2 regions of the Romboutsia sp. 1001713B170207_170306_H8 genome follow, and region 1 is predicted to be linked to the other one. Evidence: riboswitches for the same ligand, from Rfam matches in the RefSeq annotation. Region 1 holds a riboswitch; the other holds the start of a gene.
The links. A riboswitch is a leader RNA that binds a small molecule or an ion and turns the genes downstream of it on or off. The one in region 1 is predicted to bind FMN.

Region 1 (7,345 bases):
TGTATATTTTGTCCTATAGGTAGATAAAAAAATAAGCTAGATACTCAAATATTATTTGATGGTGTGGATAATTTATTAAGTGAATTAGAATGTATTATAGACGAAAGTAATGCAGAGTTAATTTTTATTAACTCAAAAGGTGAAGTTTTTGTAAATGATAAGATTAGTGATATTATAGATTTTATAAAAAGTAAGGGATTAGTTATAAGGCTACTTTCTAATGGATATTTATTAGGTAGAGATGAGTATAAATATATTGCTAATAAATGTGATGAAGTTAAAGTAGAAAGAATGGATGATGATATATTTAAGAAAAAGTTAGGGATATCAGATGAAAGATATGAGTAAGTGTCCAAGGAATTATTAGAAATAGTAAAATAGTATATAATAAAATTAACTGTACCTATAATTTAAAAAAATAAATGATTAAGTACAGTTAATTATTTTGATTTACTATTTATTTAAATTATTTAAATCCCATTTGTCAGCATCTGTAACTTCTCTTAATACCTTGCAAGGATTACCTACAGCTATAACACCTTTAGGTATATCTTTTGTAACGACACTTCCAGCACCAATTATACTACCTTCTCCTATAGTTATACCTCCTAGGATAGTACAATTTGCACCTAACCATACATTATCTTCAATATTGATTGGCTTTGAATCACCAAAACCTTCAGATCTTTGTGTTGCATCAATGGCATGACCTGCACATGAAATACAAGTTCCAGGACCTATGAATACACCGTTACCTATATAAATAGGAGATGTATCAAGCATTACACAATTATAATTTACAAATGCCATACCGCTAAAATGTATATTAAATCCATAATCGCACTTAAATGTTGACTCTATAAAAGTTAAAGGAGTACTTGTACCTAAAAGTTCTTTTATAATATCTTGTTTTCTTTTTTCATTGTCTGGTCTTAAATTATTAAATTCCCATAGCAGATTTTTAGCTTTTGATTTTAAATCTGGACTTATGTCCTTATAGTGATAAATATAAGGTTTATTTTTTTTCATTTCTTCTGTAAAGTTCATAGTTTTATATATTAACCTTTCGTTTAAATTTATACTTTATTTTATTTATATAAACTTGTATATTATTAAAATTATATCTCAATAAACTTAATTTTGTTTATAAAATTATGTATAGTTATCATCAACGTAAATACATAAATTCAAAAATAACTTACATGTTATTATAAAGCAGATAACACTTAGTATAAATATAGTTCAATTTAAAAATTTTTTTTTATAATTATGCCCTTCTAATTAAATTATCATTATATTATACTAAAAATTCCAAATAATCCATAATATAAAAAAGTTTGACGTCAAATTAATTTTATAATTAAAGGAGTACAACTATGAATGTTATAGAAGCAATAAAAATGCGTAAAAGTGTAAGAAAATTTAAAGATGAAGTAGTACCAAAAGAAGATATATTAAAAATGTTAGAATTAGCAACTGAAGATCCTTCACCAAAGCATCAACAAAATTGGAACTTTGTTGTACTAACTAATCGTGAGATAATTAATAAAATGGCTGATATAGTAACGAAAAGTCATGAAAGATTAGGTGAAATAGCAAAGACTGAAAAAGATAGAAAAATACATATGAGTGTAATAAAATATTATACATGCTTTAGAAATGCTCCAGTAGTACTGGTATATGGTTCAGAATATAAAATGATAGAGTATAAAATACTAAAAGATAATGAGGCATTTTTATTTTTTATTTTCAGTTTTAAAGTTTGTGCTAAGCTTTCTAAGTAATCTTAAAAACTCTTCTTTTTTCTCTTTAGTAAAATTTTTATAAGCAGTTTCTCTTACTTGTGATGAAATAAAATTAAATTTATCCTCAATGTCTATAGCTTTTTGAGTTAAGCTTATATATGTAACACGTTTATCTATAGCTGACTTTTCTTTTTATATATATCCTAAACTTATAAGTTTATTTACTAGTGAAGTTACTGTAGATTTATCTTTACCAATTTTTTTAGCTATCTCTTTCATAGTTAGTTTCTTATCACTTTCATAAAGAGCAGTTAATATATTACCATGTGTTGGTATTAGGTCAGTTAAATTATTTTCTTTTAATTTATTTTCAATGAATTTTATCATATTAGCTTTAGTTCTACTAATAAAATAAATAATATATTTATCCTTCATATCAATTCTCCAATCTAGATAAGCTATATTTATCTTTATATATAATACCATATTTAAATAGGTATTTTCTTAATTAATTATTAGCAGATTCAATAAAATTTACTATCTTTATGCCAATACCATCTTATATAGTATTCATAGAATAAACAAAAGTTATCTGTGTATATAAGTAAGGTGAAGTCAACTATAAAATGCTTTAATATTTCTACTAAATTATTATCTAACTGTACTTTATCTACTTGCATTTTTTAAACCTCATTAATATAGTTACAGCATTAAGCAATATATTAATTGTCATATGTGTAAATTATTAGTAAAATTATTGAAGAGTCGAAATTATAAGATAATATATTTATAAGTTTGATTTTGGATTATATTATAGACTAATAAAATTTTAGCAAAGGAAAGGAAAAAATCTATGATAAGTAATTTACGTATGAAAGGTATAACTTTAGTTATGCTTGGAGCTATGTTATGGGGAATATCTGGAACCGTAGCTCAATTTTTATTTCAACAAAACGGTTTTACCCCAGAATGGCTAGTTGTTGTTAGGCTATTAGCATCGGGGATATTATTACTATTTTTAGGTTTAATTAAAAAAGATAAAGGCATAAAAGAAATTTGGAAAAATAAAAAAGATAGAACAAATCTTATATCATTTAGTATATTAGGAATGTTAGGTGTTCAATATACTTACTTTGCTGCAATTAAGCATGGCAATGCGGCAACTGCGACTATACTTCAATATTTATCACCAGTAATTATTACGTGCTATATGGCATTTCGTTGCAAGAGGTTACCTAAGTTAAATGAAGTTTTTGCTATAGGTTTGGCAATGATTGGCGTATTTTTCATAATTACGAAAGGTGATATACATAGTTTATCTATATCAGAATTAGCATTATTCTGGGGATTAGCATCAGCTTTTGCTTCAGCATTATACACACTTCAACCTATAGAGTTATTAAAAAAATATAGTTCTACTACAATTGTTGGATGGGGGATGCTAATTGGAGGTATAGCTTTTAGTTTTATAAATCCACCATGGAAGTTTAGTGGAGTAGTTTCTATATACTCAATTGTAGGTGTTGTTTTTGTTGTTGTATTCGGTACACTTATAGCATTTCAATGTTATTTAGAAAGTTTAAAGTATATACTTCCAACAGAAGCAAGTACATTAGGATCGGTTGAACCTTTATCAGCAGCATTTTTATCTGTAATATGGTTAAAAGATCCATTTGGATTTATGGATTTTTTAGGTATGACTTGTATTATTGTTACAATTATAATATTATCTTATGTTAAAAAAGGTAATAAAGACGAAATAAGTGAAAATAGTTTATTAGATACGAAGTTATAAAATATTAATTAAAAAATATAGTTTAAAGTTTTTGTTGACAATCCAAAATCAGTAATATAAAATTTAATTAAAATTAAATATAAATCTTCAGGGCAAGGTGAAATTCCTTACCGGCGGTTATAGCCCGCGAGCCTTATGGCAGATTCGGTGAAACTCCGAAGCCGACAGTAAAGTCTGGATGGAAGAAGATTAAAATAATTGATACTATAATAGGTATTATTTATTGTCTTGCAAATTTTAGCTCTGAAATCATTGATTTCAGAGCTTTTTAATTTTACGTACATAAAATACTTTAAGGCAAGCAGCTTATTAAACAATAGCTTTATTAAATATACTTAAATAGTAAATATATTAAAATCAACTTCCTACCTCCTGAAATTAGCCAGGAGGTTTTTTAATAGTAAAATTTATATAAGGAGGTTAACATGGATGAATATTTTATGAATATGGCAATAGATTTAGCACGTAAAGGAGAAGGAAGGGTAAGCCCCAATCCTTTAGTAGGTGCTGTAATAGTAAAAAATAATAAAGTGATTTCTACCGGATATCACAAACTATATGGAATGGAACATGCAGAAATTAATGCAATAAATAATGCAAAAGAACCTCTTGAAGGAGCAACAATTTATGTAACTTTAGAGCCATGTTCTCATTATGGAAAAACTCCACCATGTGCTTTGACTCTGATAGAAAAAAAGTTCAAAAGAGTAGTTATTGGAATGAAAGATGTAAATCCAATAGTTTCTGGAAATGGCATAGATATGCTATTAAAAAATAATATAGAAGTTAAAGTTGGAGTATTAGAAAAAGAATGTAAAGAACTAAATGAAGTATTTATTAATTATATTAAAACTTTAAAACCTTTTGTTTTATTAAAATATGCTATGACACTAGATGGAAAGATTGCAACTTTTACTAAAGATTCTAAGTATATAACTTCAGAAAAATCTAGAAAAGAGGTACATAAGCTTAGAAACAAGTATAAAGCTATAATGGTTGGAATTAATACAATACTTAATGATAACCCTCTTTTAAATTGTAGAATAGAAGGCGGAGTAAATCCTATTCCAATTATAGTGGATTCAAATTTAAGAATACCAATGGATTTAAATATTTTTAATGTTCATGAAAAGATAATAGTTGCTACTATATCTGATGATGAAGATAAGATAAATAAATTGAAATCTAAAGGCGTTGAAATAATAAAGACTTCTAATATAGATAATCAAGTAAACCTCAGTGAATTAATGATTAAATTAAAGGAAAAAGAAATAGATAGCATTTTATTAGAAGGTGGTTCAACTCTTAATTACTCAATGGTTAAGTCTAATTTAGTAAATAAGGTCATGTCATTTATCTCGCCTAAAATATTAGGCGGAAAAACATCGCCAACTCCTCTTGGAGGCAGGGGAATAGAGTTTGTTAGAGATGCTATAAAATTAAAAAATATAAATCAATATATTATAGATGAAGATATTGTCATTGAAGGATATTTATAAGGAGAAATTATGTTTACAGGAATAGTAGAAGAAATTGGAGTGGTAAGAAGTATAAAGAATGTAAATGGAGGCAAAGAAATCTGCGTACACTGTAAAAAGATACTTACTGATATAAAGTTGGGAGATAGTATATCAACCAATGGTGTATGTGTAACTGTAACTGATTACTATAAAGATAGTTATACCTTCTATATAATGGAGGAAACTATAAGAAGAAGTAATTTAGGAAATCTTAAAGTAAATGATATTTTGAATTTAGAAAGAGCTTTAAAGGTAGATTCTAGATTTGATGGTCATATAGTTAGTGGACATATAGATTCATCGTGCATTATTTCAAATATAGAAAAATCACCTACAAGTTTGGATATATTTATAGAGGCAAATGAAAATATCTTAAGGTATATAGTAAAAAAAGGTTCTGTAACTATAGATGGTGTAAGCTTAACAGTTGTATATGTTGATGATTATAGATTTAAGGTATCTATAATTCCACATACACAAGAAGAAACCACTTTATATAAAAAGCAAATAGGGGATTATGTAAATATTGAATGTGACATTGTAGGTAAATATATTGAGAAGTTTTTAAAAATAGATAATATATCTAAAAAATTAAATATAAATAAAGAGTTCTTATCTAATAATGGATTCATGTAAATTTTAAAGGAGGAAGTATGTTAAATAGCATAGAAGAAGCATTAGAAGATTTTAAATTAGGAAAGATGTTGATTGTAGTTGATGATGAAGATAGAGAAAATGAGGGGGATTTAGTAATAGCATCGGACATGGTAAAAGATGAAGATATTACATTTATGTTAAGATACGCAGGTGGTCTTATATGTACACCTATGGCTAAAGATTTATTAGATAGATTAAATATAAAAAGTATGGTTTATGAAAACACAGATTCGCATAACACAGCATTTACAGTTTCTGTAGATTATATAGATACTACAACTGGAATTTCATCGAAAGAAAGAGCTTTAACTATTAAAAAACTTATAGATAAAAACTCAACGGAGCATTCTTTTAAAAGACCTGGTCATGTATTTCCTCTAGCAGCTAAAGAAGGAGGAGTACTTGTAAGAAATGGTCATACAGAAGCAGGTGTTGATTTAGCTAGAATATGTGGATTTTCTCCTAGTGCTGTAATCTGTGAGATAGTTAAAGATAATGGAGAAATGGCTAGACTAGATGATTTAATAAAGTTTTCAAAGTGTCACAATATAAAGATAGTATCTATAAAAGATTTAATTGAATATAGACTAAAAAATGAAAATTTAATGCTAAAAGTTAGTGATTCTAAAATGCCAACTAAATATGGAGATTTTAGAATATATGGATTTGAAAATAAATTAACTAAAGATCATCATATAGCTATTGTCAAAGGAAATATAGAAAATAAGGATTCGGTATTATGTAGAATACATTCAGAATGTTTTACAGGCGATATACTTGGTTCTATGAGATGCGATTGTGGAAATCAATTACAAGCAGCTCTTAAACTTATAGAAGAAAATGAATCTGGTGTAGTAGTTTATATGAGACAAGAAGGTAGAGGAATTGGGCTTTTAAATAAAATAAAAGCTTATAACTTACAAGATAATGGACTTGATACAGTTGAAGCTAATTTAGCACTTGGATTGCCTGTAGATTCAAGAACTTATTATGAGGCATGTCATATTTTAAAAAAACTGAATATTAAGAATATAAGGTTAATGACAAATAATCCTGATAAAATCAAAGATGTTGAAAAGTACGATATTAATGTAAATAAAAGAGTAATTTTAGATTTAGATTTAAATGAAAAGAATAAAGATTATTTAAAAACTAAGCAAGATAAATTAGGTCACTTATATACAGTATAAAGAAAAATAGGAGGATAAATATTTATGAAAATTATAGAAGGACACTTAATAGGAAAAGATTTAAGAATAGGAATTGTAGCAGCTAGATTTAATGAATTTATAGTTTCAAAATTAATATCAGGTGCAATAGACGGACTTAAAAGACATGGAGTAAATGAAGATGATATTGAAGTAGCTTATGTTCCAGGAGCATTTGAGATTCCATTACTTGCTAAAGCTATGGCAAAGTGTAATAAATATGATGCAATTATAACTTTAGGTTGTGTCATAAAAGGTGCAACACCACATTTTGATTATGTTTGTGCAGAAGTATCTAAAGGTGTGGCATCAGTAGGAATTGAAAGTAATATTCCTGTTATATTTGGAGTACTTACGACAAATTCAATAGAACAAGCAATAGAAAGAGCAGGAACTAAAGCTGGTAATAAAGGATATGAT
Region 2 (7,345 bases), on a different contig from region 1:
TGTGCATCTAATATAGAGCATATTTTCTTATCGCACAGATTCATATTTCCACTTAAAATTTCTAAAGAGTTTACTCCTATTATAGGTAAATTATTTACATGTGCTATTGCCTTTGCAGTTGCCATACCTATTCTTAATCCTGTAAATGACCCCGGTCCTATACTTATTGCTATTGCATCTATATCTTTTATATCCACTTCACTCATTGATAGCATGTTTTCTATCATTGGCATAAGTTTTTGAGAATGTGTCGTTTTTGTATTTACAGTATACTCACATACTAATTTGTTATCTTCAATTACAGCTACGCTCGATGCATTTGAAGATGTATCTATACCTAATATTTTCATTACTTAGTCAACTCCTCAACGATTTTTTTATATTTTTCCCCAACAGGATTTAATATCATTTCTCTTCCCATATCTTTATAACTTAATTGTATATCTAAGTACTCACTTGGAAGTATATCTTCTATAAGATTTGCCCATTCTATTATACATACTCCATCAGAATTTATATACTCATCATATCCAATGTCATACATTTCTTCACTACTTCCGATTCTATAAACATCAAAATGATATAATGGTAATCTACCTTCATATTCATTTACTATTGTAAATGTTGGGCTTGTTATATAATCATCTACACCAAGTGCTTTTGCTAAACTTTGAGTCATAGTAGTCTTTCCTGCTCCTAAGTCTCCTATTAAGCAAATAACACTTCCTGGTGTAAGTAACTTTCCTAACTTATATCCAATCTCTTTTGTTTGTTCTTCTCCGTCCAAATATATTTTAACCATGACTTCATCTCCATTATAGTTTAAGTATTTATTCATTCGATAAATATTATTATATTATAATAATTAACTTTAATCAAAATTTTACACAGCAAATAAGTAATATCTTTACATTTACTATGAATTAATGTGTTTTACACGGCATTATACAGAATAATAGTTTATATTTAGATAAATAATAAAATAAATAATTAAATATAAGGAGGAGTTCTTAATATGCCTAATGATGATACTATCAAACTCTTAAATGAATGTAATGCTGGTATAAAAATGGGTGTTGAATCTATAAATGAAGTAATAGATCACGTAAAAAATGATAATCTTCGTAATATTTTAAATAAATATTTAGAAGATAATAAAAGTCTTGGTGATAAAACTCATGAATATTTAAACCAATTTCATGATAGTGGTAAGGAACCTAGTACTATAGCAAAAACTATGAGTTGGTTTAAAACAAATATTAAGTTATTACAAGGCAGCGATGTAGATGAACAAATAGCTGATTTAATGACTGATGGATGTAATATGGGAATAAAATCTATTTATAGATATTTAAATAAATATCCTAGCGCTAATAATGATGTTAAAGGTCTAGCAAAAGATATTATCACATCACAAGAAAAATTCCTTAATGATCTTAGAATATTTTTATAAATAAAAAAGCTTATGAAGTTAATTTCATAAGCTTTTTACCCTATTTTTTTAATAATTTATTCATCTTCTTATATAACGGTAATATACATAGTGTCATTATGCTTGCTTTTATTATATTAAATGGTGCATATACCCATATTACAAAAGTAAACAAATCATGTATCTTTGGATTTATTGCACTTCCCATAGCTATTATAGCATCTAAACTTCCAAATACTTGACCATATATCGGAGTTACCACAAAGTAGTTTGCTAAACATCCCATAATAGTCATTCCTAATATAGCTAGTAAAGCCCCCATAATTACACCTTTTAAATCATTTCTTCTTTTATAAACATAGGATATTATAACTACATAAGTTCCACCTATAATCGCATTTGCTATTTCTCCTACCCCACCAGTAAAAGTTGCTCCTATTTGAAGTAAATTTTTTATAAGAGCAATTATAAAACCAGCTAAAGGTCCCATTGCCATACCACCAAATATTGCAGGTATGTCTGATACATCTAGTTTTAAAAAACTTGGAAATATGGGCAATGGCACTGATATAAACATAAGTACATAAGCTACTGCTGATAATATTCCTACCTTAGCTAAAGTTTTTGCAGATACATATTTATTTTTTTTAATTGTTCCTTGCATAAAATTACCTCCCAATATATTTAAATAAAAATTTAAATAAATTAGAAATAAAAAAATCCGGAAATTAAAAAGCTCGAAGAATTATATCTCCGAGCTTATTTTTATGGATATAGTTTGTAAACTAATATATTATTAGTATACGCTTTTAACCATCTTCTCTCATCCAGACTTTACTGTCGGCTTTGGAATCTCACCAAATCATGCTACTAAAGTAGCTCGCGGGCTATAACCGCCGGTAGGGAATCTCACCCTGCCCCGAAGATTTTATATTTCTATTTAATTTATACTTATATACTAGTTAAAGTTAATCTTGTTGTCAACTTAACATAATATAAAATTTTATTTTTATATTAATTTATAAAATCTAAGCTCTTTTATAAACTATTTTTCCATCTATTATAGTAAATAATACATTGCTTTGAATTTCTAAAGGACATCCATCCCAAATAACTATATCTGCATCTTTTCCAACTTCTAGTGAACCAACTCTATCTTCTATTCCTAAAGTTTTTGCAGGATTTATAGTTATAGCTTCTAGAGCTTTATCTTTTTTCATACCATATTTAACGGCAATACCTGCACACATAGGAAGATATTGTACTGGTATAACAGGATGATCTGTCATTAAAGAGACTTGAGCACCTGCATTTGATAATATTCCAGCTGTATCAAATGTTAAATTTCTAAGTTCTATCTTAGATCTCTCTGATAAAGATGGTCCTACTATTACTGGATATCCTTCTTCAACTAAATCTTCTGCTATAAGATGTCCTTCCGTGCAGTGATCTAATGTAAGCTTTAAGTCAAATTCCTTTGCTATTCTTATTGCTGTAAACATATCATCTGCTCTATGTGCATGAACTTTAAATGGAATTTCTTTTCTTAATACCGGTATTAAGCTCTCCATTTTTATATCATATTCTGGCCTATCATGATCTTCATGCTCTTCAAATAATTCTATTTCTTCTAAATATTCTTCTGCTTTCTTTAAGTTTTCTCTTAATAATGATGCTATTGCCATCCTAGTTTGAGGTGTTTTCTCATCTCTTCCATAACAACTTTTAGGGTTTTCTCCAAAAGCTATTTTTGATGCAACAGGGTTTTTTATAACCATATTATCTATTCTTCTACCATGAGTTTTTATAGCTATACATTCTCCACCCATTACATTTGCACTTCCTGGAGTTGTACAAACAGATGTTATCCCTCCTTGAACAGCCTCTTCAAAAGTTCTATCCATTGGATTTATACCATCTATAGGATTTAATTGTGGAGTTATAGGGTCTGTTTCTTCATTTCCATCTGCTCCTTCAAATCCCATACCATCTTCCCATAATCCTAAGTGAGTATGAGCATCTATAAATCCTGGAAATACAAACTTCCCATCTGCATCTACAACTTCTATATCTTGTGAGGTTTCAATTTGTTTTCCTATTTTTACTATCTTTTTTCCTTCTATAAGTATATCTCCTACAAATATACCATTTGTTATTGTATTTATGATTCCATTTTTTATTAATATCATTTCAATCTCCTCCTAGAGGTTCTTACATCTTCATCGATAAAGAAACTCTTTTCTTATCTAAGTCAATGCCTATAACTTTTACATCAACAATATCTCCTACTGAAACTACATCCATAGGATCTTTTACAAACTTATTACTCATTTGAGATTTATGAACTAAACCATCATTTTTAATTCCAATATCAATAAAAGCTCCAAAGTCTACTACATTCCTTACAGTTCCTTTTAATATCATACCTTCTGTTATATCTTCTATTTTTAATACATCCGTTCTAAGTATAGGTTTAACTCCTTCTTCTCTAGGATCTCTTCCTGGCTTCTTAATTTCAGAAATTATATCTTTTAAAGTAATTTCTCCTACTTCTAAGTTTTTACTTAATTCCATTATACCTATTTTTTGTACTCTTTCATCAATATCTTGTATATTTCTATTTTTTACATCTTCTAAAGAGTATCCTATAAGTTCTAGCATCTTCTTACATATATCATAACTCTCAGGATGGACACCTGTATTGTCTAAAGGATTTTTAGCATTTGATATTCTCATAAATCCTGCACATTGAGTAAACGCTTGTGGACCTAGCCTTTTTACTTTTTTAAGTTGTGCTCTTGATGTAAAATCTCCATTTTCTTCTCTATATGCTATTATATTTTTAGCTATAGTTTTACTTATACCCGCAATATGCTCAAGTAAAGAATAAGATGCTGTATTTAAATCTAAACCTACACTATTTACAGAGTCTTCTACTACTCCATCTAAAACTCCTTCTAATCTCTTTTGATTTAAATCATGTTGATATTGACCAACTCCTATACTCTTAGGGTCTATTTTTACAAGCTCTGCTAATGGATCTTGAAGTCTTCTTCCTATAGATATAGCCCCTCTTATAGAGACATCTAAGTCTGGATGTTCTTCATTAGCAAGTTCTGATGCAGAGTAAACAGATGCTCCGGCTTCACTAACTATCACATACTGAACATCTTTATCAATTTCTTTTATCATATCAGATATAATACTTTCAGATTCTCTTGATGCTGTTCCATTTCCTATTGCTATTATATCTACATGATATTTATCTATAAATTCTTTTAATTTTCTTTTAGTTCCATCTACATCATTTTTAGGTTCAGTTGGATAAACTGTTGCATAATCTAAAAACTTACCATTTTTATCAACTACAGCTACTTTACATCCAGTTCTAAATCCAGGGTCAAATCCTATTACTACCTTTCCTTTAACCGGTGGTTGTAATAATAGACTTTTCACATTTTGTCCAAATACATTTATAGCTCTTTCTTCAGCTGCTTCTGTTAAAGTATTCCTAACTTCTCTTTCTATAGAAGGGAATATCAATCTTTTATAAGAATCTTCTATAGCTTGTACAATTTGTTCTTTACTTGATACATTTTCATTATTTACATATTTACCTATAATATGATTTAATACTTTATCATTATTTATTTCTAATTTTACTTTTAAGAAATTTTCCTTTTCTCCTCTATTTATTGCTAATGTTCTATGTGGAGCAATATTTTTAACACCTTCACTATAATCATAGTACATATCATATACTGATTTTTCATCTATTGTATTTTTAGTACATATAATACCATCTCTTAATGCAAGCTCTCTTATATATTTTCTAATATCTGCATCATCTGAAACAATTTCAGCTATTATATCTTTTGCTCCTTTTAATGCATCTTCTAATGAATTAACTTCTTTTTCTTCATTTATGTATTTTTCTGCTTCTAATTCTATGTTATCTATTTTTTTATTTAAGATACTCATTGCTAATCCTTCTAATCCTTTTTCTTTAGCAATAGTAGCTCTTGTTCTTTTCTTTTGTTTGAATGGAGCATATATATCTTCTACTTCTTGAAGAGTTTTAGCTTTTAGTATTTTTTGAGTTATTTCATCTGTTAATCTCCCTTGTTCTTCAATTATTCTGGTAACATCTTCTTTCCTACCTTCTAAATTTCTTAAATATGTTAATCTATCGTATAGCTCTCTTAAAGTAACATCACTCATAGCCCCTGTCATTTCTTTTCTATACCTAGCTATGAATGGTATTGTATTACCTTCATCAATTAATTTTATTGTATTATTTATATGTTCATCTTTTAAATTAAACTCTGCTTTTAATACTTGATTTATATCCACAATACTTCCTTCTTTCTATAAAATTTATAATATTTAAAATTTTAAATAAGGCTTAAGAATCAAATTCTCAAGCCTTACCTTAAATTATTTTTTATTTTTATTCATTTTAAGATATTCATTTATAAATAAATCTATACTACCGTCCATTACACTATCTACATTTCCTATTTCTGCATTAGTTCGATGGTCTTTTACCATTTTATATGGTTGGAATACGTATGATCTTATTTGGCTTCCCCAAGTTATTTGAGAGTATTTACCTTGTATATCTTCTATTTTTTCTTTTTGCTCCAATTCTTTTAGCTCTATAAGTTTTGCCATGAGCATTCTCATAGCTCTATCTTTGTTCATATGCTGAGATCTTTCATTCTGACATTGAACCACAACTCCAGTTGGAATATGTGTTATTCTTACTGCTGAATCAGTAGTATTTACATGCTGACCTCCAGCACCTGAAGCTCTATAAGTATCTATTTTCAAATCATTATGATTTATTTCAATTTCTATATTTTCATCAAGTTCAGGAGTTACATCCACTGATGCAAATGATGTATGCCTTTTTCCTGATGGATCAAATGGAGATATTCTTACAATGCGGTGAACACCTTTCTCACTCTTTAAGTATCCATAAGCATTTAATCCTTCAATTAATAAAGTCGCACTCTTTATACCTGCCTCTGGATCTGAAAGTATATCTAAAAGCTTTACCTTATATCCTTTTCTTTCTCCCCATCTTACATACATTCTAAGAAGCATCTGAGCCCAATCTTGGGCATCTAATCCACCTGTACCTGCATTTATAGATAGTATTGCATTATTTTTATCATACTCACCACTTAAAAGCGTTTTTATTCTCATATTATCAATATCTTTTTCAAGATTATCAATACTACTTTCTATTTCCTTACAAACTGAGTCATCACTTTCCTCTAGCCCTATTTCTATTAATAACTCGATTTCTTCTAAACTTTCTTTTAAGCTATTATATTCTTCAACTATATCTTTAAGAGCTTTATTTTCCTGAATAACCTTTTGAGCCTTTTCATTGTCATTCCAGAATTCTTGCTTATTCATCTCTTCTTCATTTTTTTCTATTTGTTTTAACAATGAAGAAATGTCAAAGAGAGTCCCTCATTTCTTCTAGATTTGAAGACATTTTTTCTATACTTTGTCTATATTCTTGTATGTTTAGCATTTAAACCTCCAAAATTATCTTCCACAGCACTTTTTATACTTTTTACCACTACCACATGGACATAAATCATTTCTGCCTGCTTGATCTTCTTTTTTCACAGTCTTATTGCCTGGTTCATCAGTTGCACTTGAAGATAAATGATCTACGTCTATAACTTGTTTTCTCTCAACAGGTTGTTCTATTGTTATATTGAATAAATATCTAACAGTATCTTCTTGTATATGTTTAGTCATCTCATCAAACATATCAAAACCTTCCATCTTGTATGCAACAACTGGGTCTTGCTGTCCTATAGCACGAAGTCCTATACCTTGACGTAATTGATCCATAGCATCTATATGATCTATCCAATGACTATCAACTGA

Region 2: it holds a riboswitch for FMN, as region 1 does, so the genes downstream of both, I2A66_RS12595 (ECF transporter S component) here and ribD (bifunctional diaminohydroxyphosphoribosylaminopyrimidine deaminase/5-amino-6-(5-phosphoribosylamino)uracil reductase RibD) in region 1, are expected to answer to the same signal.

Annotation. Positions count from the first base shown of each region.
Region 1 covers NZ_JADNAX010000012.1:31,689-39,033, reverse strand. Annotated here, with positions in the region: gene I2A66_RS17715 (hypothetical protein) at 64-348, shown strand; gene I2A66_RS14960 (sugar O-acetyltransferase) at 454-1,047, opposite strand; gene I2A66_RS14955 (nitroreductase family protein) at 1,377-1,784, shown strand; gene I2A66_RS17310 (MarR family winged helix-turn-helix transcriptional regulator) at 1,938-2,180, opposite strand; gene I2A66_RS14945 (hypothetical protein) at 2,270-2,425, opposite strand; gene I2A66_RS14940 (DMT family transporter) at 2,617-3,540, shown strand; FMN riboswitch at 3,620-3,734, shown strand; gene ribD (bifunctional diaminohydroxyphosphoribosylaminopyrimidine deaminase/5-amino-6-(5-phosphoribosylamino)uracil reductase RibD) at 3,966-5,039, shown strand; gene ribE (riboflavin synthase) at 5,049-5,696, shown strand; gene I2A66_RS14925 (bifunctional 3,4-dihydroxy-2-butanone-4-phosphate synthase/GTP cyclohydrolase II) at 5,714-6,907, shown strand; gene ribH (6,7-dimethyl-8-ribityllumazine synthase) at 6,932-7,345, shown strand, end outside.
Region 2 covers NZ_JADNAX010000007.1:21,224-28,568, reverse strand. Annotated here, with positions in the region: gene tsaB (tRNA (adenosine(37)-N6)-threonylcarbamoyltransferase complex dimerization subunit type 1 TsaB) at 1-350, opposite strand, end outside; gene tsaE (tRNA (adenosine(37)-N6)-threonylcarbamoyltransferase complex ATPase subunit type 1 TsaE) at 350-802, opposite strand; gene I2A66_RS12600 (hypothetical protein) at 1,016-1,453, shown strand; gene I2A66_RS12595 (ECF transporter S component) at 1,494-2,096, opposite strand; FMN riboswitch at 2,244-2,363, opposite strand; gene I2A66_RS12590 (amidohydrolase) at 2,461-3,621, opposite strand; gene I2A66_RS12585 (Tex family protein) at 3,644-5,785, opposite strand; one part of gene prfB (peptide chain release factor 2) at 5,870-6,904, opposite strand; one part of gene prfB (peptide chain release factor 2) at 6,906-6,980, opposite strand; gene secA (preprotein translocase subunit SecA) at 6,995-7,345, opposite strand, start outside.